Regions from separate parts of the Paenibacillus polygoni genome, predicted to be linked through region 3. Evidence: predicted binding sites of a transcription regulator. Region 3 holds the regulator's gene; each other region holds the start of a gene.
The links. The regulator LexA, encoded in region 3, represses DNA repair genes until DNA is damaged. The targets are predictions, from matches to a motif close to CGAACATATGTTCG.
Positions count from the first base shown of each region.

Region 1: addB (helicase-exonuclease AddAB subunit AddB) is a predicted target of LexA. The motif match lies at 2,377-2,390, and genes of this name have one in related genera.
Region 2: recA (recombinase RecA) is a predicted target of LexA. The motif match lies at 2,232-2,245, and genes of this name have one in related genera.

Region 1 is NZ_CP127162.1:3,791,664-3,799,789, reverse strand. It holds gene QPK24_RS18185 (Na/Pi cotransporter family protein) at 1-764, opposite strand, end outside; gene QPK24_RS18180 (class I SAM-dependent rRNA methyltransferase) at 896-2,263, shown strand; gene addB (helicase-exonuclease AddAB subunit AddB) at 2,566-6,078, shown strand; gene addA (helicase-exonuclease AddAB subunit AddA) at 6,075-8,126, shown strand, end outside.
Region 2 is NZ_CP127162.1:1,926,128-1,934,253, reverse strand. It holds gene QPK24_RS09300 (regulatory protein RecX) at 142-870, opposite strand; gene recA (recombinase RecA) at 1,100-2,161, opposite strand; gene QPK24_RS09290 (competence/damage-inducible protein A) at 2,550-3,815, opposite strand; gene pgsA (CDP-diacylglycerol--glycerol-3-phosphate 3-phosphatidyltransferase) at 3,936-4,517, opposite strand; gene QPK24_RS09280 (YajQ family cyclic di-GMP-binding protein) at 4,701-5,189, opposite strand; gene QPK24_RS09275 (helix-turn-helix domain-containing protein) at 5,342-6,322, opposite strand; gene QPK24_RS09270 (DUF3388 domain-containing protein) at 6,405-7,172, opposite strand; gene QPK24_RS09265 (DUF3243 domain-containing protein) at 7,360-7,614, opposite strand; gene ymfI (elongation factor P 5-aminopentanone reductase) at 7,715-8,126, opposite strand, start outside.
Region 3 is NZ_CP127162.1:3,260,153-3,268,278, reverse strand. It holds one part of gene QPK24_RS15645 (IS3 family transposase) at 1-112, opposite strand, end outside; one part of gene QPK24_RS15645 (IS3 family transposase) at 112-496, opposite strand; gene QPK24_RS15640 (abortive infection family protein) at 596-1,522, shown strand; gene QPK24_RS15635 (MerR family transcriptional regulator) at 2,254-2,997, opposite strand; gene QPK24_RS15630 (CPBP family intramembrane glutamic endopeptidase) at 3,087-3,788, shown strand; gene QPK24_RS15625 (hypothetical protein) at 3,960-4,382, shown strand; gene lexA (transcriptional repressor LexA) at 4,510-5,136, opposite strand; gene QPK24_RS15615 (LysM peptidoglycan-binding domain-containing protein) at 5,315-5,686, shown strand; gene QPK24_RS15610 (hypothetical protein) at 6,108-6,635, shown strand; gene QPK24_RS15605 (HAD family hydrolase) at 6,665-7,450, shown strand; gene QPK24_RS15600 (FixH family protein) at 7,560-7,964, shown strand; gene QPK24_RS15595 (cupin domain-containing protein) at 8,024-8,126, opposite strand, start outside.

The DNA.
Region 1 (8,126 bases), 530 kb from region 3:
GCGACAAAATGACCGGCTTTACTTCCACCAGCTGCGGCCATGACCGCGGTAACACAGGTTCCGACATTGGAACCGAGTACAATCGCGATACCCACTTCTGGGGGGAGTACACCAGAGCTGGCAAGTCCAATGGCCATGCCGATCACTGCTGCACTGCTGTGTACAATGGCGGTGAGGCATGCCCCCGCGATCACGCCCCACCAGACACTGTGACTCGCCTGGTGAATAAACCAAGGGAAAAGCCCTCCTTGTTCCAAGGCGGGGCCTGCTTTTTGCATAACGAATATACCTAACATAACAAGGGAAAAACCTGCCCCTGCAAGAAGCACATACTGGATATTCCATATCGAAGCAGAAACACGTCTGCTTGCTTTTGTTTCTCCTAGCATGACGGTTACAGCCCATGCTCCCAAAAAGAAAAGTAACATCGGTAAAGCGTATTTTCCAATCTGGAGACTTAGCAGTTCTGTGGTAATACAGGTACCAATATTACTTCCGAGAATAATGCTGAGTGTTCTTGCATAACTAAGGAGTCTCGCGTTAACTAAACCAATGGTCAGCACCGTGACGGCGGTACTGCTTTGAAGCACAGCCGTAATGCCTGTACTGAACAGCATACCCTTAAGGGGAGTGGAAGTAGCCCTTTCCAAAGAAGTGGCAAGAGAACGTCCGCCTGCCTTATGAAGGGAGGCTTCCATCAGTTTCATCCCTGCGAAGAACAGGATAAGACCATAAATGAGTGGAAACACAACAGATCTAATCATAGGGGGTATTGCACCTTCTCTCGCACAACTTGTCTCTTCTTCCATCTTATGTACAATAAGGGACGACCATGACAAGCAGGGAGACCTCCCGTGAGATCTAGTTTTGATTGATAAAAGGAGTTGTACGTATTTTGGCATCTGTAGTCCTTACGAAAAGCCGTAAGAAACGTATTGAACAGGGACATCCCTGGATATTTAAAAATGAAATTGAGTCGGTAGAAGGTCAGCCTCAGCCAGGCGAACTGGTAGAAGTAAAGAATCATCAAGGCCGTTATCTTGCTACCGGTTATTATAATCCGGCTTCACAAATTACCGTGAGGGTAGTGTCTTATGAACCCATTACAGCGATGGACAAAAACTTTTTTGTAAGTAGATTTGAGCAGGCATTACAGCACCGGGAACGTTTTGTAACGGGCGGCGACGCATATCGCTTGATTTATGGCGAAGCTGATTTTGTACCCGGCTTGACCGTTGATCGATTTGGAGATGTACTTGTTGTACAGCTGCTGACGCTTGCTATGGACAAGTGTCGTGACGTAATCGTAGAAGCTTTGGTGGAAGTAGTGAAACCAAAAGGAATTTACGAGCGCAGCGATGTAGGTGTTCGAGAGCTGGAAGGATTGGAGCAAGTCAAAGGGCTCCTCTACGGGAAATGTCCGCGGCATGTAACCGTAACTGAGAATGGACTGCTTATCAAAGTCGACATCGAGCAAGGACAGAAGACGGGGTATTTCTTTGATCAACGCGAGAATAGAGCTGCCATTCAGCCGCTGATGAAGGGCTGGGGTCATCGAAGTGGAATTACTTTGCAAGAAGTAGAAAAAGACGGGGAAATGACACGCGTACCTGTGAATAAAAGTGGAAAAGAAGTCACCTTCCCTTATTGGGATGGTGCTACGGTTCTCGAATGTTTCTCACATACAGGCAGCTTTACGCTGAATGCTTGTAAATATGGTGCAAAACAAGTGACTTGTCTTGATATATCAGAGCATGCCATTGAGAGTGCACGTGAAAACGTAAAGCTGAATGGATTTGAAGACCGAGTTGAATTCGTGGTGGACGATGCGTTCCAGTACTTGAGAAATCAAGTAAAAGGGCTTGAAGAACGTGCAGAACGTGCAAAAGGGGATAAAAAAGTCGACACTTCCAAAGCAATGACCGCAGGAGGCGGACGAACTTTTGATGTGGTTATTCTCGATCCTCCAGCTTTTGCGAAAACACGAGGCGCAGTAAAAGGTGCTGTTCGTGGATACAAGGATATTAACCTGCACGGAATGAAGCTTGTCAACGAAGGCGGATATCTTGTCACTGCAAGTTGTTCTTATCATATGCGCCCAGATCTGTTCCTTGAAACCATTCAAGATGCAGCTGCAGATGCGGGCAAAATTTTGCGTCTGCTCGAATGGCGTGCAGCGGGTAAAGATCATCCGCAAATTTTAGGCGTAGAAGAAGGTCATTATCTGAAATTCGCCATTTTTGAAGTGCGTTCCAAATCATAAATAAGAATCAGCCGTAAGCGGTAAGATGAGAAAAAAGCATCTGTTCACTCTTTATTTCTAAGAGCAGCAGGTGCTTTTTTTTGCATGAAGCCTGCTTTACTGGCTTCTATTACCAAACGCATGTTCCTATTCGCAGAGGTATGGTATACTGAAATGACAGAATGTTAAAAGAAAGTTAAGGGAGCATATTGAGAGATATTCTCCTGTTTTCATAGATATTTTCATAGATATTTTATAGATCGGATAGAGATGAATAATTTATATTTCACACATAAAAAATGAGAGAAAGCGAGGGGTAACCATTGCCTCTTCATATGCTTATAGGCCGTGCAGGCACTGGAAAAAGCAGTACAATCATCAAGGAGATTACGGAAGAACTTCGTCAGAATCCTGGAGGGAAACCTATCATTCTGATTGTTCCTGAACAAGCCTCCTTTCAGACAGAGACAACACTGATTCGCTCCCATGAGATTAAAGGTTCAGTCCGGGCTCAGGTACTCGATTTTCGCAGACTTAGTTACCGGGTTATGCAGGAAACGAACGGTTCGGCACTGATTCCTGTTGGTTCAGAAGGTAAGAAAATGCTGCTGTACAAAATTGTACAGCGGCGCAAAGACGAGCTCAAAATTTTCACCGCATCAGGTGGTCAGATGGGGTTTGTAGGGCATTTAAATAATCTGTTTGCCGAACTGAAACGCTACGGAGAACCGGAACGGGCCATCAAAGAAGAGCTTGAAAATGCAGAACAGCTTCCAGGAGCAGGAACGATTTTACGTCATAAAATGCATGATATTGCTGCCATCTATCGTGATTTTGAGGACGAAGTATCTCGTTTTCATATGGATGAAGAGGATACGCTTGTGAAACTCGGTCATCAGCTTCCTGAGTCGGATTATGTGAGAGAGGCAGATATATGGATCGACGGGTTTCGCAGTTTTACTCCGCAGGAACTTGCGGTGATTCGGCAGCTGATTATTCATGCTAGATCCGTAACCATTGCCTTAACCCTGGACCGTCCTTATGGCGAAGGGGAACAACCACAAGAGTTAAACCTGTTTTATCCGTCGGCTTCCGCTTATATCAAGCTGAACGGGATCGCATCAGAGCTTGGTGAATCCACTCGTACGACGATACTTGCACCGGAGATATCGCCGCGTTTTGCTTCTTCTGCACTGGCTCATTTGGAGTCAGGATTTGAGAAGCGAAGAGTGATGCCAGCAGGCAAGGATGACGGCGGGATTGAGATTCGCAGTGCTGCAAGCAGCCGAGTTGAAGTGGAAGGGATGCTAAGAGAGATAGGACGACTTGTACGTGAAGAGAATGTCCGTTACCGCGATATCGCGGTCCTGGTTAGAAATATAGAAGCGTATGAAAATATAATATCCCCTCTCTTCCAAGATTACGATATTCCTTATTTTCTTGATAAACGCAGAGATGAACTTCATCATCCATTAGCAGAATTCTTGAGATCAGCAATGGACATTGTGCGGCATCGCTGGCGGTATGAGGATGTATTCCGTGCGGTCAAGACCGACCTGCTTCTTCCACTTGATGGCTCAGTCAGCCGTTATCATATGGACATACTTGAGAATTATGTGCTTGCAAGCGGGATCTCTGGTTATCGTTGGACGGATGGGAAACCGTGGAGAGCCGCCCCAAGCTTATCTTTGGAAGAAGAAGAAGGGGCAGAGGCTCAGCGTGAAGAGGCAAGCCGTGAAACGGTTCAGATGCTTGAGAGGTGCCGAGAGGTGATTACTTCTCCGCTGTTTGCTTTTGAGAAAAGAGTCAAAAAAGCAAAAACAGCAAAAGAGTTCTGTTCGGCTCTATTTTTGCTTTTGGAAGAGGCGGAAATTGCAAAGAAACTTGATGCACGAAGTCATGAGGCGCTCAAGACAGGTAAGCCGGAAAAAGCACGAGAACATCGCGGGATGTGGGGAGCGGTGCTTGAACTTTTAGATCAAGTCGTAGAAATGATGGGCGAAGAAAAAATGGATGCAGAACTTTTTGCCGGCATTTTGGAAACAGGCTTGTCAGAGCTGAAACTCGGTTTAGTTCCGCCTGCTTTGGATCAAGTTCTCGTAGGTTCCATGGACAGATCCCGCACAGGAAACGTCAGTCATATTTTCATCCTTGGAGCAGTTGATGGGGTGCTTCCGCAAATACAAACAGAGGAGGGCGTCCTTACGGAAACCGAACGGGCAGCTCTCACTGAATATGGAATGCAGCTTGGCCCGGATATAAATCGGAAGATGCAAGATGAACGTTTTCTTATCTACAGTGCTTTTACTCAGCCAAGCCATAAATTATGGATAAGTTATCCTCAAAGTGATGAGGACGGAAAGGCACTTCATCCTTCTGAAATGATTCGTTATTTGAAACGGATGTTTCCGGAGCTAAAAGAGAAGACATTGCTGGACGAACCAGCGTCAAGCGATCCATCGGAAGAACATGAGCAGTATATAACACATTCAGATAAGACCATGGCTCATTTGATCAGCCAGCTTCGGGAATGGCGTAGGGGTCAGGCAATCCCGGCATTTTGGTGGGATGTATATAATTGGTATCTACATCAGCCGGACAAGCAGATACGACTCGAGCGAATGCTTGGATCTGTTTTCTATGAGAACCGGACAAGGTCTCTAACTAAGGCTACCAGCAGAAAGTTATACGGTAACAAGCTGAAGACAAGCGTTTCTCGTATGGAACGTTTTGCAATGTGTCCATTCTCTCACTTTGCTTCACATGGACTGAAGCTGAAAGAACGTCAAGTCTATCGCCTGAAAGCACCGGATATCGGGCAGTTGTTCCATGCGGCGCTGAGCAAGATGGCAAGCCGGCTGAAAGAGCAAAATCGAAATTGGGGCGCACTGACCAAAGAGGAATGTGTACAGGAAGCAGAAGCAACGGTAGATATACTTGCACCTCAGCTGCAAGGTGAAATTTTACTGAGTTCAGCTCGGTACGGATACATTTTTAGAAAGCTGAAAAACATTGTCAGCCGAGCCTCCATCATCTTAGGAGAACAGTCGAAACGCGGGAATTTTGAGCCGCTGGCACTCGAACTCGATTTTGGACCAGATAAATCGCTGCCGCCGCTTACATTTGAATTGGCCAATGGAGTTGTCATGGAGATCGTGGGGCGGATTGACCGTGTAGATGTAGCAGAAGGAGAATACGGAGATATTTTACTTCGAGTGATTGACTATAAATCCAGTCAAACGGATCTGAAACTACATGAAGTATTCTACGGATTATCGCTCCAGATGCTTACGTATCTTGATGTGCTGTTAACCTATGCCGAAGAGTGGATTGGAACGGAAGCTCATCCTGCAGGAGTACTTTATTTCCATGTGCATAATCCTCTGTTGACTTCAGCCAATGCGCTGGCACAAGAGCAGGCAGAACAAGAGCTTTTGAAACGATTCAAAATGAAAGGGCTGCTGCTTGCCGACCGTGATGTGGTGGCGAAGATGGACAACACGCTGGAAAAAGGATACTCCTCTATTTTACCTGTGGCCGTTAAGGCAGATGGAGGTTTCTACAGCAGTGCTTCCGTAGCAACCGAAGAGCAGTGGGGCATACTGCTGGGCTCTGTACGAAATACAATTCAAGAAATTGGATCAAGAATTACCGAAGGTGAGGTTGGGATAGAACCTTTCCGAATGCAGCAGGAAACGGCATGTACATTTTGTCCATTCAAATCCGTGTGTCAGTTTGACGAGGGTCTGCCTGGGAACGAATATCATCTCATTCGAAAGCCTGCTAAACAGCAGGCATGGGATCTATTTCAGCATGAAGGGGGAGAAGAAGAATGAGAAGTATACCTAAACCGGAAGGGAGCTTTTGGAGTGATGATCAGTGGAAAGCAATCTCTTCGTCCGGAGAAGATATGCTGGTGGCTGCAGCTGCCGGCTCAGGGAAAACAGCAGTGCTTGTCGAGCGCATCATTCGTAAGATATCAGATGAGAATGCGGGATTTAGTGTAGACCGTCTGCTCGTAGCTACGTTTACCAAGGCAGCGGCTTCCGAGATGCGCGAGCGGATCCGAGATGCACTGGAAACCGCACTTGAGAAACAGCCAGAGAATGAACACTTGCGTCGTCAGCTGAGTCTGCTCGGCCGAGCTTCAATCACAACCCTTCATTCATTCTGTATGGAGATTATTCGCCGATATTATCAGCAGATTCCGCTGGACCCTGGGTTTCGTATTCTGAATGAATATGAAGCAGAGCTGATGCGTCAAGAACTGCTGATGGATCTGTTTGAACAAAAATACAGTGAAGAAGGCGAAGGAAGTACCTTCCGCAGGCTCGTGGATTGGTTCAGCGGTGAGCGCAGTGATGATGCAATGTACCGGCTTGTGCAAAAGTTGTACGATTTCTCGCGGAGTCATTCATGGCCATCTTATTGGCTTGAAGAAATGGCAGCTTCTTTCCGTGTGAATTCAGTGGAGGAGCTGGGTCAGTCGACTTGGGTGAAGAGCATTATGCGTGATGCGGAACTTGCTCTTGGCGGCGCGGTCCTTTTGCTTGAGCAGGCACTGCATATTGCTAAGGAACCGGAGGGTCCTGCAGCTTATGCAGAGACATTTAACAGCGATCTTGAAATGGTGAACGAACTACTTTCCAGGGTGAAAAATGGTGCTTGGGATGAACTATATGATGTTTTCCATCAATCGGAGTTCGGCAAGCTGAAGGCAGTCCGAAAAGGACAGGCAGATCCTAGTCTGCAAGAGAGAGCAAAAGAGCGCAGAGAAGCTGCCAAAAAGACAGTTACAGAACTAAAAACGGCTTTATTTGGTCGTACACCCGAACAGTTTTTTGATGAAATGAATAAAGCGGCACCTCTTATGGAAGAGCTGGCATCTGTCGTCAATCAATTTGCTCGTGTATTTACGGAAGAGAAGAAAGCAAGAGGCGTGGTCGATTTCAGTGATTTAGAGCATTACGCGCTCCAAATCTTACGAGATGCTGACTCTACACCAGAACAGACCATTCCATCGGATGCAGCACTAGAGTATCAGCAGCAATTTGATGAAGTATTACTTGATGAATATCAAGATACAAATACAGTACAGGAAGATATCGTAAGCTTAATCTCTCGTAAAGAACCCGGAAACCGGTTTATGGTGGGGGATGTGAAACAGAGTATTTATCGTTTCCGGCTAGCCGAGCCAGGACTCTTCCTGGATAAGTATCGCCGTTATGATACGGAGGGACAAGGTGATGGTCTGCGAATTGATCTGGCAAGGAATTTCCGCAGCCGGCTTGAAGTTGTAAGCGCCGTAAATATGCTGTTCAGACAGATCATGAATGTAGGCGTCGCTGAAATTGAATATGATGATGCAGCTGCTTTATCATTTGGCGCCTCTTTTCCTGATGTACCCGTGGACGGGCGATACACACCCGAACTTATCATGATTGACAGGGCCGGTTCGGAAGTGCCGGAACAGCCTGAGAATGCGGGGGAAGATGGAGCTGCGAGTGAAGTGATAGAACAGCTTGAGATGGAGACAGCAGAGCTGGAGGCAAGGGTCATTGCTGCCCGTATTCATGAGATGGTTGGCAATACTGGTAATCCGCTTCCTGTCTATGATAAGAACACGAAAGAGATGAGACCTGCAAGATATGGCGATATCGTCATTCTCCTGCGCTCTGCTCAGCTGTGGACTCCGCTTATTATGGAACAACTGAAGCGGGTAGGTATTCCCGTAATCGGTGATCAAAACAAAGGTTTTTTCCAGGCAACTGAAATTGAGATCATGCTTTCCTTACTGCAAGTCGTGGACAATCCTCAGCAGGATATACCGCTCGCCTCTGTACTTCGTTCTCCGATTGTAGGTCTAGATGAAGAGGAACTCGCT
Region 2 (8,126 bases), 1.3 Mb from region 3:
TTTATACAAGACTCTGCATCAAATGTACTTTTTTGGAAGGAAAAAATACTTTTTTTGTTGCATAGGCTCATGTACATTTTAGTATTCGTATTAAGATATTGTCAAGAGAATGAACATTTTCGGGATCGAGGACACCCTGTTTTACCTAAAATCCTCTTCAAACTCCTGTTCCTCCTCAGAACTTTCGAGTTCAAGCTGTGCCATTACCTTTCTTGTCACTTCTCCTGAGTATCCTCTTCTCATCAGAAAAGGGTACGTTTTTCGTTTCTTTTCCGTAAGATCACCTTTGATCTGATTCCATTTTTTGCGTCCTACCAAAAGAGCGCTGTTCCACTCTTCTTCCACACTGATTTCGCCAAGTGCCTCTGTAATATCTTCTTTCGTAATGCCTTTCTGACGCAGCTCCTGACCTACCCACAGTTTTCCCTTGCGATGATTTGAAATACGCTGTCTAGTCCACTCTTTAGCATATAACGTATCGTCTATGAGTCCCTCTTGCTCCAGTCTTGTTACTATTTCTTCTATGATAGGCAGTGTGAACTCTTTTTCTTTTAATTTCTTTGCTATTTCATGACGAGTTCTTGCTTTACGTCCGAGAAAACGCAGTCCCTGAACATAAGCACGCTGTTTTTCATCTGCAACTACGATCTCTTCGAGCTCATTTTTATGAAACGTGTTCCCTTTAATCATTCGATATTTAATCATTACATCTTCAAGGACGGATAACTCATATTCTCCAAAATAGATGGTATACCTTGAATCGCGCCCTTTCTTTTTTTCTACCCGTGTAATTTCAAGCATTTGATCAGGGAAATGGCTAATCCCTATTTGTTCTTCTTCATTACGATCGAACTCCTCGTAATCTCTCACTTTACCACGCCTTCCCTGATGCCTTGTTTTATTGTCTACTGTGTCTAGACTTATTACATATAAAAAAACCGCAGCCAAAATAAGCCGCGGTTTCTTACTTTTACACTATAAAGCGTTCCTGACAGTTCATACTGTTGTATTACCGTTATATTAGAGTATTAATAACATCTATTCTGCCAGGAAAGACATGTCCTTTACAGGTACCTTGTTCTCAATTTGGCAAATCTTTTTATTCGACCTCAAACAATTCCTGTTCCTCTTGCGCTTCTTTCGCTTTATCTGCTTCAGAAGGAGCTTCAACCACAGTCGTCAAATTGCTTGCTTCACGAATCTTTTGTTCAATCGTTTGAGCGATCGCTGGATTCTCTTTCAAGAATTGTTTTGCATTCTCACGACCTTGACCTAAACGCTCACCGCTGTAAGAGTACCAAGCACCACTCTTATCAACAATCCCATGTTCCGTACCGATATCAATAAGACTTCCTTCCTTGGAAATCCCTTCACCATACATAATGTCGACTTCCGCTTGTTTGAACGGAGGAGCAACTTTATTCTTGACAACTTTAACTCTTGTACGGTTTCCGACAACGTCGTTACCCATTTTAATGCTTTCAATCCGGCGAACATCAAGACGAACGGTAGAATAGAACTTCAGTGCGCGTCCACCTGGCGTTGTCTCTGGATTACCGAACATAACCCCTACTTTTTCACGGAGCTGATTAATAAAGATTGCAATCGTCTTGGACTTACTGATTGCACCAGACAGCTTACGAAGCGCTTGAGACATCAGACGAGCTTGAAGACCTACGTGAGAATCTCCCATGTCTCCTTCAATCTCTGCCTTAGGCACAAGTGCAGCAACAGAGTCAATAACCACAATATCAACAGCACCACTTCTTACAAGAGCTTCAGCAATTTCAAGACCTTGTTCCCCTGTATCTGGTTGAGAAAGAAGTAGTTCATCGATATTTACACCCAGTTTGCTTGCATATTGCGGGTCAAGCGCATGTTCTGCATCAATAAATGCAGCTTGTCCGCCTGCCTTTTGAACTTCAGCAATAGCATGGAGTGCAACAGTTGTTTTACCTGATGATTCTGGTCCATATATTTCAATAATCCGACCTCTTGGAAATCCGCCGGTTCCTAGTGCAATATCTAAAGCAATCGATCCACTGGGTACAATTTCTACTTGCATGTGAGTTGATTCACCCAGTTTCATAATTGAACCTTTACCGAATTGTTTCTCTATTTGACGTAGCGCCATATCTAACGCTGCACGACGATCTGACAATAAACTCACATCCTTCTATGTTTATAACTCTATGATACTCTCTTTGGTCTCGTTTGCCAAGCATTTTTTGAGAACATACATTCGTTTTTTTTGGAGAGACCAGGGGCCCGCTGATCCTCAGAGCATAAAAAAGGAAGAACCTGTGCAAATTCTGATTTGCGCCCGGTTCTTCCGATTACTTGTAGTATACTGGTTCAAATCAAAAGCGTCAAACATTTATAAATGGAATCATTTTTATAACTCACTAAATAATGAACTAGTAACTATATACAGATCAATCTAATTTGATCTATATACAATTTTGACTAGAGCAACTAAATGTATTATGAAATTGATTCACTTATAGTACTGATCGTACTTGTTCTTTAGCTGCTTTGTAACCGTTGATCTAGTTTAGTTTTTCGTTCTCAACCAGTCGGCGCCACAAACGATATAAAATGGTTTTAGCAGAACGAATTCGAATCGTCTCCCGATTACCGCTCAGTTTTAATTCATGAACTTCTGTCTCTTTGTCTCGTTCAGCTATACCAATGTAGACAAGACCTACTTCTTTTCGCTCTGAATATCCCGGACCTGCCACACCCGTAATGGATAGTCCGAAGTCTGAATCGGCAACCATCCGAGCCTGTTCTGCGAGTACTTTCGCTACTTCAGGACTCACAGCCCCAGGTGCATCCTCACCTTCGAGATAATGATGCGGCACATTCAGAAGCTTCTCTTTCATTTCATTAGAGTAAACTACAAATCCGCCGCGAAGCATGGTCCCGCTCCCTGGAATAGAAGTTAGAAGGGCCATCAGGAGTCCCCCTGTGCAGCTTTCAGCTGCGGCAAGCGTCTGTTCGCGATCTGCCATCATTTCAACGATCACATGTTCAATCGGAATATCATGGCTTGCATACATATGCTCCGGTAAACGCTGCTGAATAAGAAGCTCAAGCTCGTTTAACTTCACCATGGCTTCTCTTTCACTTGGAGCCTTTGTTGAGATTCGTACGGTAACCTCTCCTTCGCTTGCATAAGGTGCAATTGTAGGATCCGTTTGACTTGTAATCAAATCTTTCAGCTTGTCCTCCAGCATGGATTCACCAATGCCGGCGAACTTAAGCATTTTTGAATATATCGGCATTTCGCCAGCTAAAACATGCTGATACAGCCAAGGCAATACCTGATTTGTAAACATGGGCTTAAGCTCTTTTGGTGGACCAGGAAGAATAATATAATGGGTTCCTTCATGACTAATCGCATTTCCAAGTGCTAGTCCCGTTTCGTTAAGCAGCGGACTTGCTCCTTCTATAATAGTAGCTTGACGTTTATTATTTTCGGTCATCATCGTACCGCGTCTAGTGAACATTTTCTCAATCTGATCCAAGGAACGCTGATCCATCAGAAGATTCAGTCCCAGAAGATCGGCTAAAACATCCTTCGTAATATCATCTTGAGTCGGACCGATTCCGCCTGAAAAAACAACAATATCTGCACGGCTTCGCGCCGTTTCTATCGCTTCTCTCATCCGGCTCGCATTATCGCCGACAACCGTCTGAAAATATACATCCACACCAATGGCAGCAAGCTCCTTTGATAGGAACTGAGCATTCGTATTCACGATTTGACCAAGTAAAAGTTCTGTACCTACTGCGATGATCTCTGCTTTCATGTTAACTCCTCCAGTCTCCCTGCTTATGTTTCTAGTCCCCAAAAGAGCAATAGGATTCACCTATTGCTCTTTCAAGTTGAATTATAAAATTATATTAAACAATTACGCTTAGGTTTAAGCTTAATTTTGACGAAGAAGATGCTTGTTCTTAACAAAATAGTCGATTCCAGAGTACAGAGTGACGATCGTTGCCAGCCAGATGAAAATAACATCCACCGGGATGGATATAAAAGCAAACGGGAAATTATTCAATAACAAAAGAGAAATTGCAATAATTTGAGTTACTGTCTTCACTTTGCCCCAAGAGCTGGCAGCTACAACGGAACCATCCAGCAGCGCTACCTGACGTAATCCTGTTACCGCAAATTCACGACTGATGATAACTACAGCCATCCATGAAGGTACACTGCCCATTTCAACTAAAGAAACAAGCACTGCTGTAATTAAAAGTTTATCTGCAAGCGGATCAAGCAGTTTACCAAGATTGGTAACCAGATTGTGTTTTCGCGCGATGTAGCCGTCAATCCCATCAGTACTCGCTGCTACGATAAAAATAATCACAGCAATGAGCTGGTTATAAGGAAGAGAATAATCACCAAACTGGATTGGAGATGGATAAAAATCAAAATCAACTAGCAAAAAGATCATCATGAGTGGAATCATGAAAATTCTTGCTAGTGTGATTCGGTTGGGTAAATTCAAGAAAGACGCCCTCCCCTTTAGATCGTACTTGGGATCTGCAGTAATAGCAAATCCCGCCTATGTCTTTTTGTCATTCATGAGATATGTAATGAGTCCTTCAACATCTCTATTAATGAGTCCCTACTCCTTACATCTATCAAGCATGAAAACATCTAGAGATTTACTCATGAATTCATATTTGTTTTATTTCATGTTAGTAAACTGAAGATCAAGAGGCAAATCACTTGAGCGCAACAACTGAATAATCGCTTGAAGATCGTCCCGGCTTTTTCCAGTAACCCTGATTTGATCGCCTTGAATTTGACTTTTGACTTTCCGCTTCGAGTCACGAATCAAAGTATTAATTTTTTTAGCGTTATCTTGATCAATTCCTTGTTTAAAACCAAGACGCTGACGCACGGTACCCATTGAAGCAGGCTCAACTTTACCATAATCCAGATTTTTTAGCGGAAGACCTCTTTTGACCATCTTTGACTGTAAAACGTCAATGACTGCATTTAGTTTATATTCATCGTCTGAAACGATAATAAGCGCATCTTTCTCTATTTTAAGACTGCTCTTACTACCTTTAAAATCGTAACGGCTCCCAATTTCTTTCTCTGCTTGGGTTACGGCGTTCGTTAGTTCCGCCAAATCTAATTTGGATACAATATCAAATGAACTTTCACTCATATGATCCACTTCCTTTCATTAGTCATGATGCCCTATGTAACATTATATTAGAATAGGGTTCATAAATCGAATCTCTTTCAAAGTCTTGTCAGATAACCTTACTCGAAAAAACATGTACAGCGACACTTCGCTGTACATGTTAGAGTAGGCAATTACTCGCCAGAATCTGAAGATTCATCTTCGCCTGCCGTATTGCTCTGATCAGAATTTGAACCTTCCACTCGCTCTAGACGAATTCGATTCGTCGTTTTACCATCGGTAACTACTTCACCATTAACGGTAATTTCCGTAGCGGGAGCATAGCCGGATTTAATGTACATTCCTTCTGGACCAAGATCAAAGCTGTAAGTTTGGCCTTCTGCTGTGTTATCTCTGAATAATTTCTCACCACTTGAGTTCTCACCTGCATATACTTCCATCCAGCTAAGACCTGAAGCTTTAATTACAACCTTCACCGGTTCATCAGCACTACCGCCAGCAACATCAAAGATGGTAATATTCCCTGCTTTGCCGCTCTGCGTAATCGTCACTGGCTGTTCAGCAGGCTCCTCAGCAGGTTCTTCTTCAGCTGGAATATCTTCTGTATCACTTGGATCTTGCTGATCCCCACCGCCTACATCGGTACCTGGCTCCTCTGTATCCTCGCCGGGAACCTCTTCGTCTACAGGTGGTGTTGGCGTCTCATTTACAGGTGGGTTCACCTGTTGCTCCGTATCAGGATTATTTGGAGTCTCAGCTTGATTCTTATCCGCATTACTTACATAAACGTAAATGAGAACTAGAATGAGAGCCAAAAAAGTCCAAGGTAATACAGTAGTCAACCATTTATTATTACGCTCTGATGCCGGACGGCTGGAACGCTTCGTAATAACCGGTTCCATTGTAGCTTCTTGTTCAGAATCTGGAACATCCTTCTTATGTCCTTCGAGTAGCTCATCGGGGTTCAAACCTACCGTTTCTGCATAGGTTTTAATAAATGCTCGCACATAAAAGCTGCCAGGGAGAACTTTATAATCTCCAGATTCAATTGCTTCAAGATACCTTTTTCTAATCTTTGTCATTTCTTGAACATCATCAAGGCTTAGTCCTTTTTGCAGCCGGGCCTCCTTCAACTGCTGACCCAGTTCAGACATGCGAATTCCTCCTCTTTTTTTGTCTTATCCAAGATGTATTTCATTTATAAAAAACACATTTCTTTAAATTATCGCTGTACCTTTACAGATCATCGGTATAATTTGCAGTAAACGTATCATATATAATCTCTTCGTCTGGAGTGCTTCGAAGTTCAATGATAATATCGAAATCATTATAGTCATACTCAGATTCTTGCACGAAAATATCAGGATGCTCAATTACTTTCGTACTCGGCATGCTCATGATCTCTTGCAGCAAATTATAATGTTTCTCGTTAGAACGAATTGTACTCACAATCCCGTCGACAATAAAGACATTATTTGGGTTCATTTCGTCCTCAGACATTTGACTGCGTATCGTTTGGCGCAATAAGGTAGAAGATACAAACGTCCATCGTTTCATTGCACATACACTGCCGGCAATAATGGATTCCGTCTTTCCTACACGCGGCATTCCCCGCAGACCAATAACCTGATTTCCTTCCTTCTTAAATACTTCACCCAAAAAATCAACAAGTAACCCAAGTTCATCCCTAGTAAAACGAAATGTTTTACGATCATCTGAATCTCGATCAATGTACCTGCCATGTCTGACCGCAAGTATATCCACAAGTCTTGGCGCACGAAGAGCTGTCACCGTAATGTTATTCACTTTTTTCAGCATTTGACCTAATAGTTGGATCTTCTCATCATCATCTGACTCGATCAGCATCCCTCTTGTTTTTCCTTCAACACCATTAATAGTCAAAATGTTTACTTCAAGCATTCCAAGCATGGAAGCAATATCACCAAGGAGTCCAGGTCTGTTCTTATGTATTTTGTACTCCATATACCATTGTTTGTACTCCATATTAACACCTCTGAAGCTTATTCCTCAATATTCGACATAATCAGTCATTCCCCGAGCAGAAAATGTTTGGATCTGAATCCATCAAACATGGGTCTTACTAATGATATATAAAATAAAAATGAATTACAAGAACCAAGGATGTAACAATTACAGAAAAGCTCCCTTTCGGGAGCTCTTCCATGCGTCACTATGCGTTTTTCTTAGCCAATTTGACCATGAGCTTAGCAATGGTACGACGCTCTTCCTCATTACCCACGTCCCATAGTTCTTTTAATGCACGGTTGGATGGGTTTGCCGGATCGACTTTTTCATCAAGGAAATCACCGATTTCGTAAGCAAGTTTATTAATGACGTCTTCGCTGATACCGAGTTTTTCGGCCTGCGCTACACGATCACCCAGAAATTTTTTCCATGCATCAAAATTACTGACTACTGTTGACATCATTAAATCCTCCTTCGCATTACTCATGAGATTTAAAGTGAGCAGTAGTTAATATGGGCAAGGTACGTAATCCTTATACAAGGATTAATTTACTCCTGTACTAAGTCAGCCAGCCTCCATTCGGCGATATAATCTGTCCATTAATATAACCAGACTCAGGGAGCGCTAAAAAATAGACGAGTGAAGAAATCTCATCGGGTTTAGCCAGCCTTCCCGCTGGAATTTCTTGTCTTAATGTTTGTATTTCCTCCTCGTCGAAGGAACTCATCATATCTGTATCCACGGCACCTGGTGCCACTGCATTCACCGTCACACCAGAGGGGGCTAGTTCTTTGGCCAGCGCTTTCGTGAAGGCATTGATTCCTCCCTTAGTCGCTGAATAAAGAACCTCACAAGAAGCCCCTGAAATTCCCCAGATTGATGAGACGTTAATGATTCGGCCATACCGCTGAGAGACCATGCCCGGCATAAACATTTGTGTGCACAGGAAAGTGCCTTTCAGATTAACCGCC
Region 3 (8,126 bases):
TAGTGTACCAAGCGATTTAGCTGATATTTTTCAATGGTCTGACGAATTAATTCAAACTTCTGTTTTGTTACGAGTTTAATTTCTTCTTCAACATCTGCCTTTCGAGTAGATCGAGCTTTTTTAAAAGTTCATTCTCAGCCTGTAATAATCGATTTTTTGCTTCTAGTCGTAAAACCTTTTCTTCTAAACTTAATTCTCGCTCTAAGGGGCGACCAGAGTTTGTTTTTCTTGTATCCTGTAGACCTTCATCTCCATGTTCACGATAAGCTCCACGCCAACGCTTTCCAGCAGAATGGATGCGTTTTATGCCGATTAGCTCAGCGTCTAAGCCAGCTTCTTCAAAAATAGTTCTGGGTAACTTTCCTTTCTTATTTTCATTAATAAATAGTCGTTTAAACTCATCTGTATATGTAATCGCTTTGTTGCTAACAGATCGGACATGAGGATTACGCTTTAGTTGGGCTTGTTCTTTTTCCGTAAATAATCGTTTGGTCATCTTTATTCGCTCCGATGTTTTTTTCTTATTATAAACAAAAGTACCCCACAGGATAGACTTTTTTCAAAGTGTCTACTCTGTAGGGTACAGTTTATAACATTGGGGATTTTTAATATCTTCTCTAAAAGAAATAAAGAAAATCAACAGGCTATATTTAAGCATGACGAACTACCTCACACGTTGAGGGTACAAATAATTCATATTTTACGAGACGCGATTGGTAAATATGCAAAAGGTGCTTATTACCAAAATGAAGCTTCAAATGAAACTTGGGATTTTATTCACAAAGTATTATGTAAGGAGTACGGGGTTTTTTCTTTAAGTACAAAAGGACATAATTCACGCGATTATTGTTTTAATTTTCTACTAGACGAAGACTCAGTTGAAAGAGTTCTTGATATCATTGAAATATCTTTCAGAGTGATAGACATAGTTGTAAGGGATGACCACAGAAATTGGGTAAATAAAGAAATAATTCAAAGTCCAGAGGACGCAATTGAGGAACTCAATAAAAGGTTCCAGGAACATGGCCTTGGTTATCAGTATATTAATCAGAATATAGTTCGTGTAGATTCTGAATATATTTATCATGAGGCTGTTGAACCTGCTGTCAACCTACTTTTTGGAGAAGGATTTGAAGGAGCTTCAGAGGAGTTTATGAAGGCTCACCAACATTTCAAAAAGGGTAATGATAAAGAATCTGTGACTGAAGCATTGAAGGCATTTGAAAGCACCATGAAAACTATTTTTATAAAAAAAGGATGGAACTTGCCATCAAAACAAACAGCAAGTCCTTTAATTTCTGGGTTGTTTGAAAAGGAACTTATCCCTTCTAATCTTCAAACTCAGCTCAATTCGTTAAAGACGACGTTAGAAGGACTTGCAACAATTAGGAACCAGAATACCGGACACGGTCAAGGTGAAAAAAGCGTCAAAATTCCAAGATACCTAGTCGCTTATGCCTTACATTTATGTGCAACGAATATCGTGTTCCTTATTGAGGCATACAAAGAAAAAATGAAATGATAAAATGACTTAATGGTATTATCCCCTCATGGTAGACAGTGGAAAATGAGAACATGTTACAATGAACTCAAACACTGGAGAACCGAAGGGGATTTTTGTTATGCCAGCAAAGAAAGGTTGAAATTTTATTCGATATAGTGAAGAAAAGAAGATAGAGGCTGTCTGTTTGCGAGTAGAAGAAGGTTGGATGTACAGTCGAATCATGGAAAAGTTTAGAATTAGAAGTGAGAGCCAGATTACCACAGGGTTCGTTAAAGCCAAAACGAAGAATTTTATTTTAGTAGTGCTTATTTCCAATACGATGTTTTATTATAAAAGAGAATGTTAGTGTACATAGAATGGAGATTGTTGAAGATAGACTCGATATCTCGAATAAAAGGGAGCACTATAAAATACTTTTTATTCAAAAGTAAATTTATTGAATTATAATCACCTACAATATACTAAAAAAATCACCTGCAAAAATCTGAGAACTATAAAAGATTATGAAGGGTGAAGTAACACAATATCGAATAAACGTATATAGAATAACATTTAAAAAGCCCTTTGATGTTTTGGGTTATACACAGAACGCAAGTACATCAATGTGAACGCGATCAATGTTTGACACTGTACTAAAACTTGAAACCCTTGGTGCCTCTAAGCGTCAAGGGATTTTTTTGGAGAAATGTCTATTGCCATTAGTGCCCACAGAATGACCCCAAAGTTCTGTAGTCTTTATATTTTTTCTGTCATTTCTGTTCCTTCTCTTTTTCTAGAGCACAAGCAATGCAGTTCTCTACAAAGTTCAATACTTCTTCAGATACGGGATATAAACCTGACTCTAATGCAGGCAGCTTCCTGACTTCCCAAAACTTCTCCATCAATTTTTCGTCTCCATTAAAGGTTTCGTGTGACAAATTTATTAACTCGCAGGCAATATCATAACCTTCATCAGATTCAGGTGGGATAGATTGCTGTATACACCGCTCAATTCGGCGTAGTAAAGAAATATACTGCTGAGTAGTTTCGTTGTTACTACTTAGATTGGGGAGAGCACTTTGTAGAAATTCACTTTCGTCATCGTTAAAGTAATTGACCCATTGTTTAGATATAGGCTGTACGTTATGGGCTAGATGAGAAACCTGGTCCCAGGAAAGTGTTCCTTCTAGATCGATCATGTTGATTATGGAAGCGGTGTTAGAAATGCTGCTTTGAAGAGAAGTGAGCTGCTCTTGTAGATAATTATGATGTGCGACTAGAATATGGCGAAAAGAGAGTTTGTTTATTACATTTTGAATGTCTGCTAGTGGTAGTGACAACGATTTAAGAAGAGTTATTTTTTCGAGAGTGAATAGATCTCCTTCTGAATAATGACGACGCCCATTATCTTCCCTATAACTTGGTGTCAAGAGACCGATTTGATCGTAATAACGCAGTGTCCTTACGGAGATGTTCCGCAGTTTGGATACTTGTCCTGTAGTCCATCTATGCATGTTTCTATTTCCTCCTCAAAAAAGCTTGCAGGTAACGTAACGTCACCTAATATCATTGAATTATATCATAGAGGATTGAGGGGTTAAGAATGATTAGAACAGAAATATGGAAGAATACGGAACTGTGGACATGGCGTGAGCTAGCTGCTTTACTTGCTCTTGAATTTGTATTCGTAATGATTGTTATTAAATACGCATTACAGGCATTGTATGAGAAATGGTTAGAGAACACACTTTATTCAGGAACACTTACAGGGCTTACTATTGCGATTACGCTTTTGCTAGGATTGTATTTAATTTCTTTACGACCGAAAAAGTTGACGTGGGCGGATGTAGGAGTGAAAGGATTTCCTGCTAAAGATTGTTGGAGAATCGTGCTCTGGTTATTAGTCCTCATTGTATCCAGTGTAACGGCAGTTTATCTCACGAGCTTTTTTGGAAATACGGTGGACAACAGCAAAACAGAGAGTCTGCAGCAAAATGTCACTATATTTACTTTGATCATAGGTATTGCTTCAGCTGGGATCGTGTCACCAATCTATGAAGAGATATTTTACCGTGGTTTTATATATCAGTGGCTGCGGACTCGTATAAGTATGAGATGGGCGATTGTGATTAGTTCGCTAATCTTTACACTTGCACATTTTCCCACGTTGAATGCCATGCCGGTGAATTTTATTAGTGGAATTGTGTTCGCATGGGCCTACGAACGCACGGGATCGGTCGTGCCTGGTATGATTGTTCATGGAATGTTTAATACAATAGCGGTATTGTTAACAGCAATGGGTTAGAAACATAATTATTTTACGTTGAATACTGATGAATTTATGTATTACGGAATTTATTGGACGAATTAGAATGTTTTTAATAATTGGATACAAGCCAAAATTCCTTGTTATTATTTGAGTACATTTCCTACACATATAAAGGACCGGATGAATTTTAATGTAAAGGGGAATAAAATGGCAATTTTACGAGATATATTTAGCAATGGTACCTATGTTGAATTTAATTTTGTTAAGTGTATTCCAGGTAAATTTGAAGGTTGTCAGCTGAATTTTAAGTATTATCTAAATCATGAAAAAGTACATGACTTCATTTTTGGTTGGACAAATCTCACTATTGAAAATTACATTGAAGTAACAGCGGCTTTTCCGCTGGATATGTTAAATGACTTTATACTAAATAATTTATACATGTCTTTTGAGAATCACCTTTATGGATTGGAGTGGGAAAAGCGGAAAGAGAAAGATACATATCGATTACGATTATATGATTCCAGGATAGCCTGCCAACTGAATGTAACAGATACTGAAGTAAGGAAGTTTGGAAATGAATTAAGAATGGAATGGGAAAAAGGACTTATCAATGATGAGGTAAGTTGATCCTAATGATTAGTAGTGGAGTAAAACGAGAAAAGCAGAGATCTGCGTTATAAGATCTCTGCTTAAGAATATAAGTGCAGTAATTCATTTATATTTAACTATAAAAAACCAAAAAATAAAAAATCAATTAATGAAAATCACGGAAGAGACCAATAACTTTACCTAGTATCGTTACTTTTGTAAGCCGGAGAGGTTCATATGTAGGATTCTCAGGCTGAAGACGAACATGATCTTTTTCTTTGTAGAAAGTCTTCACTGTAGCTTCATCATCTTCCGTCATTGCTACGACAATCTCACCATTGTTAGCCGTTTGCTGCTGACGAACAATGACATAATCCCCATTGACAATACCCGCTTCGATCATACTATCGCCTACTACATTCAACATAAATACTTTCTCTTCTCCAACATATTGCATAGGGAGAGGGAAATAGTCTTCGATATTCTCTGTTGCAGTAATAGGAATACCTGCAGTTACCTTACCAACGACAGGAACTCTGACAACCGTCTGAGCAAACTGGCTTGTCTCATCTAACTCATCATGACTTAACAGCTCGATTGCACGAGGTTTCGTAGGGTCTCTGCGAATTAAACCTTTCTTCTCCAAACGATCCAAGTGTCCGTGAACAGTGGAGCTGGACGCGAGTCCGACAGCTTCACCAATCTCTCTTACGGACGGTGGATATCCTTTTAATCGAACTTCATTTCGTATAAACTCCAAGATTGCTAATTGCCTGCTGGACACCTTCGACATACCGTATCAACTCCACTTTATAACGTTTGGGAAAATTATAGCATAGAACCTCCGTTCGTACAAACGTTAGTTCTAAAATAGAACGAACAATTGTTCTAAAAAGTTATTGTCCAAAACACATGTTCGTGTTATAGTGATCAATATAGAAATGAGAACAAACGTTTGGAGGACGGTTTATATGCTTAAATACAGTACATACAATAGTATCTATAGCAATACTGAAGGAGCTCAGGATCATACTTTGTTTGGTAAGTTATTTCATCAAATGATGGATAATAATAGACGTTTTTTGGTTCGCCTTGTTATTATTCTTAGTGTTTCTTTTTTGTGTCTAACTGGGTTTATGACGGTGCTTACGAGCGCAAGTGAAATTGTTTCCTATCAAGAGTTTGTTGTATCTACAGGGGATTCCTTATGGTCGATTGCTTTAGATCATAAACCGTATCACATGGATACGAGAGAATATATAGATCGAATCAAACAGCTGAATGTGATGGAAACAAGTGATATTCAAACAGGGCAAGTATTAAGTTTACCTCATGTAGAGTAGGGGAAATGCTTTATATACTTTGAGCGTTTCTGAATGTTATCAGTTAAGTTATCTGAATGTTATCTGCTAATTAATGCAGTTCACTTTCATATACAGTTCATTTTATGCTATTTATATCATTTTTTTATGGACGACCGGCAAGGGCGCAATTCACAATTGTGTCCTTTTTTTGTTGTTTACATAACGAGGTTCAGCCATACAGGTATATACCTTGACAACCCTTTATTTACATGGCAAAGTTAAGTAGATTGTGCTTTTTTAAGGGGAGCAATTTAGAGGAAGGATGATAGTTTCCTTTATACTAAACTCATATTATTCCCGTGATAAAAGTATAGGTTTAATCATAGTTATGAGTGGAAAGTTAGTATATAACTACCATGATAGAATAACTGCAATGTACAGATTTTAAAGGGGGATTTTCATGGCAAGTTCATTTGAAAGAGCAGTCAAAAGGAATCAACAGAAAGTAAATAAGAACCGCAAAAAAAAGGGACAACCCGTCCTTGGTTCCGGAGTAGAAAATGAAGATATTTTCAAAGGAAGAGCCTTTATCTTTCCTTTCGTACTCGTCGTACTTGCTTTTATGTTCCTAACACTCAGCGGTGTTACAAAAGACGGTGTGTCTGGTTTTGATTGGTTTGTATTTGTCCTTTATATTGGACTTGCACTAATGTACTTCTTACGCCGTCCTTATCTTAAAGTAGGGAAAAAACGGATTAAGACCATTAAGCTGAGCAGAGAACGTTCACTTGGTGTAGAAGACATTAAGCGCATTGTGGTAGATAAAGGTTCGATCATTATTGAACACAACGCTAAAGGCAGTAACTGGGCTTTCAGCCGTTTGCTTAATTTGTATGATACTGACGCAATGGGCGAAAGACTCATTACCTTTGCACAGACACATCAGATTCCGGTAGAGGATAAGAAAGCTCTTAAAGAAGCTAAATAAATCGATCAACTCTAGGGGGAGAGAGCAAGATGTCAATTAAAGCAGTAATGTTCGACTTGGATGATACCCTGCTGTGGGATGAAAAAAGTGTAGAAGAAGCTTTCTACGAAACATGTCTCTATGCCTCAAAAAAATGCGGTGTAGATCCTCATGAACTTGAAGTATCGGTAAGAGATGAAGCTAGAAAGCTGTATGAATCTTATGAAACATATCCATTTACGAAACTGATTGGCATCAATCCCTTTGAGGGACTATGGGCGAAATTTAATGCCGGGGAACAGCCAGAATTTAGAAAGCTCGAACAATTAGTACCCGGATATCGTAAAGACGCTTGGACAAACGGTCTTGCGGCACTTGGTGTGAATGATAGTGAACTAGGTGCAGAGTTAGCTGACAAATTTGGTGAAGAGAGAAGATCTCGTCCTTATATGTATGATGAAACTCTCGAAGTTCTAACCGAGCTGAAAGGTAAAGTGAAGCTGCTGCTGCTCACCAATGGATGTCCTTCTTTACAGCAAGAGAAGCTCGATGGTGTTCCTGATTTGGTCCCTTATTTTGATCACATTATTATTTCTGGGCAGTTTGGTAAAGGAAAGCCGGATGCTTCGATATTCCATCATGCTTTATCCCAGCTTGATGTGTCTGCTGAGGAGGCGTTAATGGTCGGGGACAAGCTGACTACTGATATTAAGGGTGCGCTCTCCGCAGGAATTAAAGCTGTTTGGATTAACCGTAATGGAAAAACAAACGACCAATCTTTTAACCCTGATGTTGAAATTAAACATCTTACCGAAATTTACGAACTATTATCATAAAAGAACAACTTCAGATTCTACTTCCATGAACCGCTTGGCTGTTTGATTAAAACAGAAGCGGTTTTCTTTTATCTACATACCATAAAAATCGAAGAGAGGATTTATAAAGATGAGACGATTCATTGTACTACTATGTTCTACGATGATCTTTCTTATGTTATTAAGCGGATGCCAAAAGGATAAAAACGAATTTACGCAAATGGAATTGTCCCATCCCATAAACGTAGAACTCGTTGTTCCTGAAGAGGAAGCAGTAACGGTCGCTGACCTTGTACAATTGGAAGCCATCGTTACTCAGCAAGATGAATACATAGATGATGCAGATGATGTAACATTTGAAATTTCGTTAGAAGGCAGCATGGGACTAGAAGTGGCGGCGACATACGAAGGGGAAGGGAAATATACCGCAGTTTATCAGTTCCCGGTTGAAGGAGTATATAAAGTTATTTCTCATGTAACAGCGAGAGGGATGCACTCCATGCCATCGAAACAAGTAGAAGTTACTGAAGAATAGTCATAAAAAACCACCCTTGGAGTGATTTCTCAGGGTGGTATATTTGCTTATCATATGAGTTAGGCCTTGATAAAGCTAGGATCTGGGTACGGATCTGCAACCCAGCCATTCTGTTCAATAAACAATCGAACAGCGATGATTTGTTTGTTATCCATAAGTGTA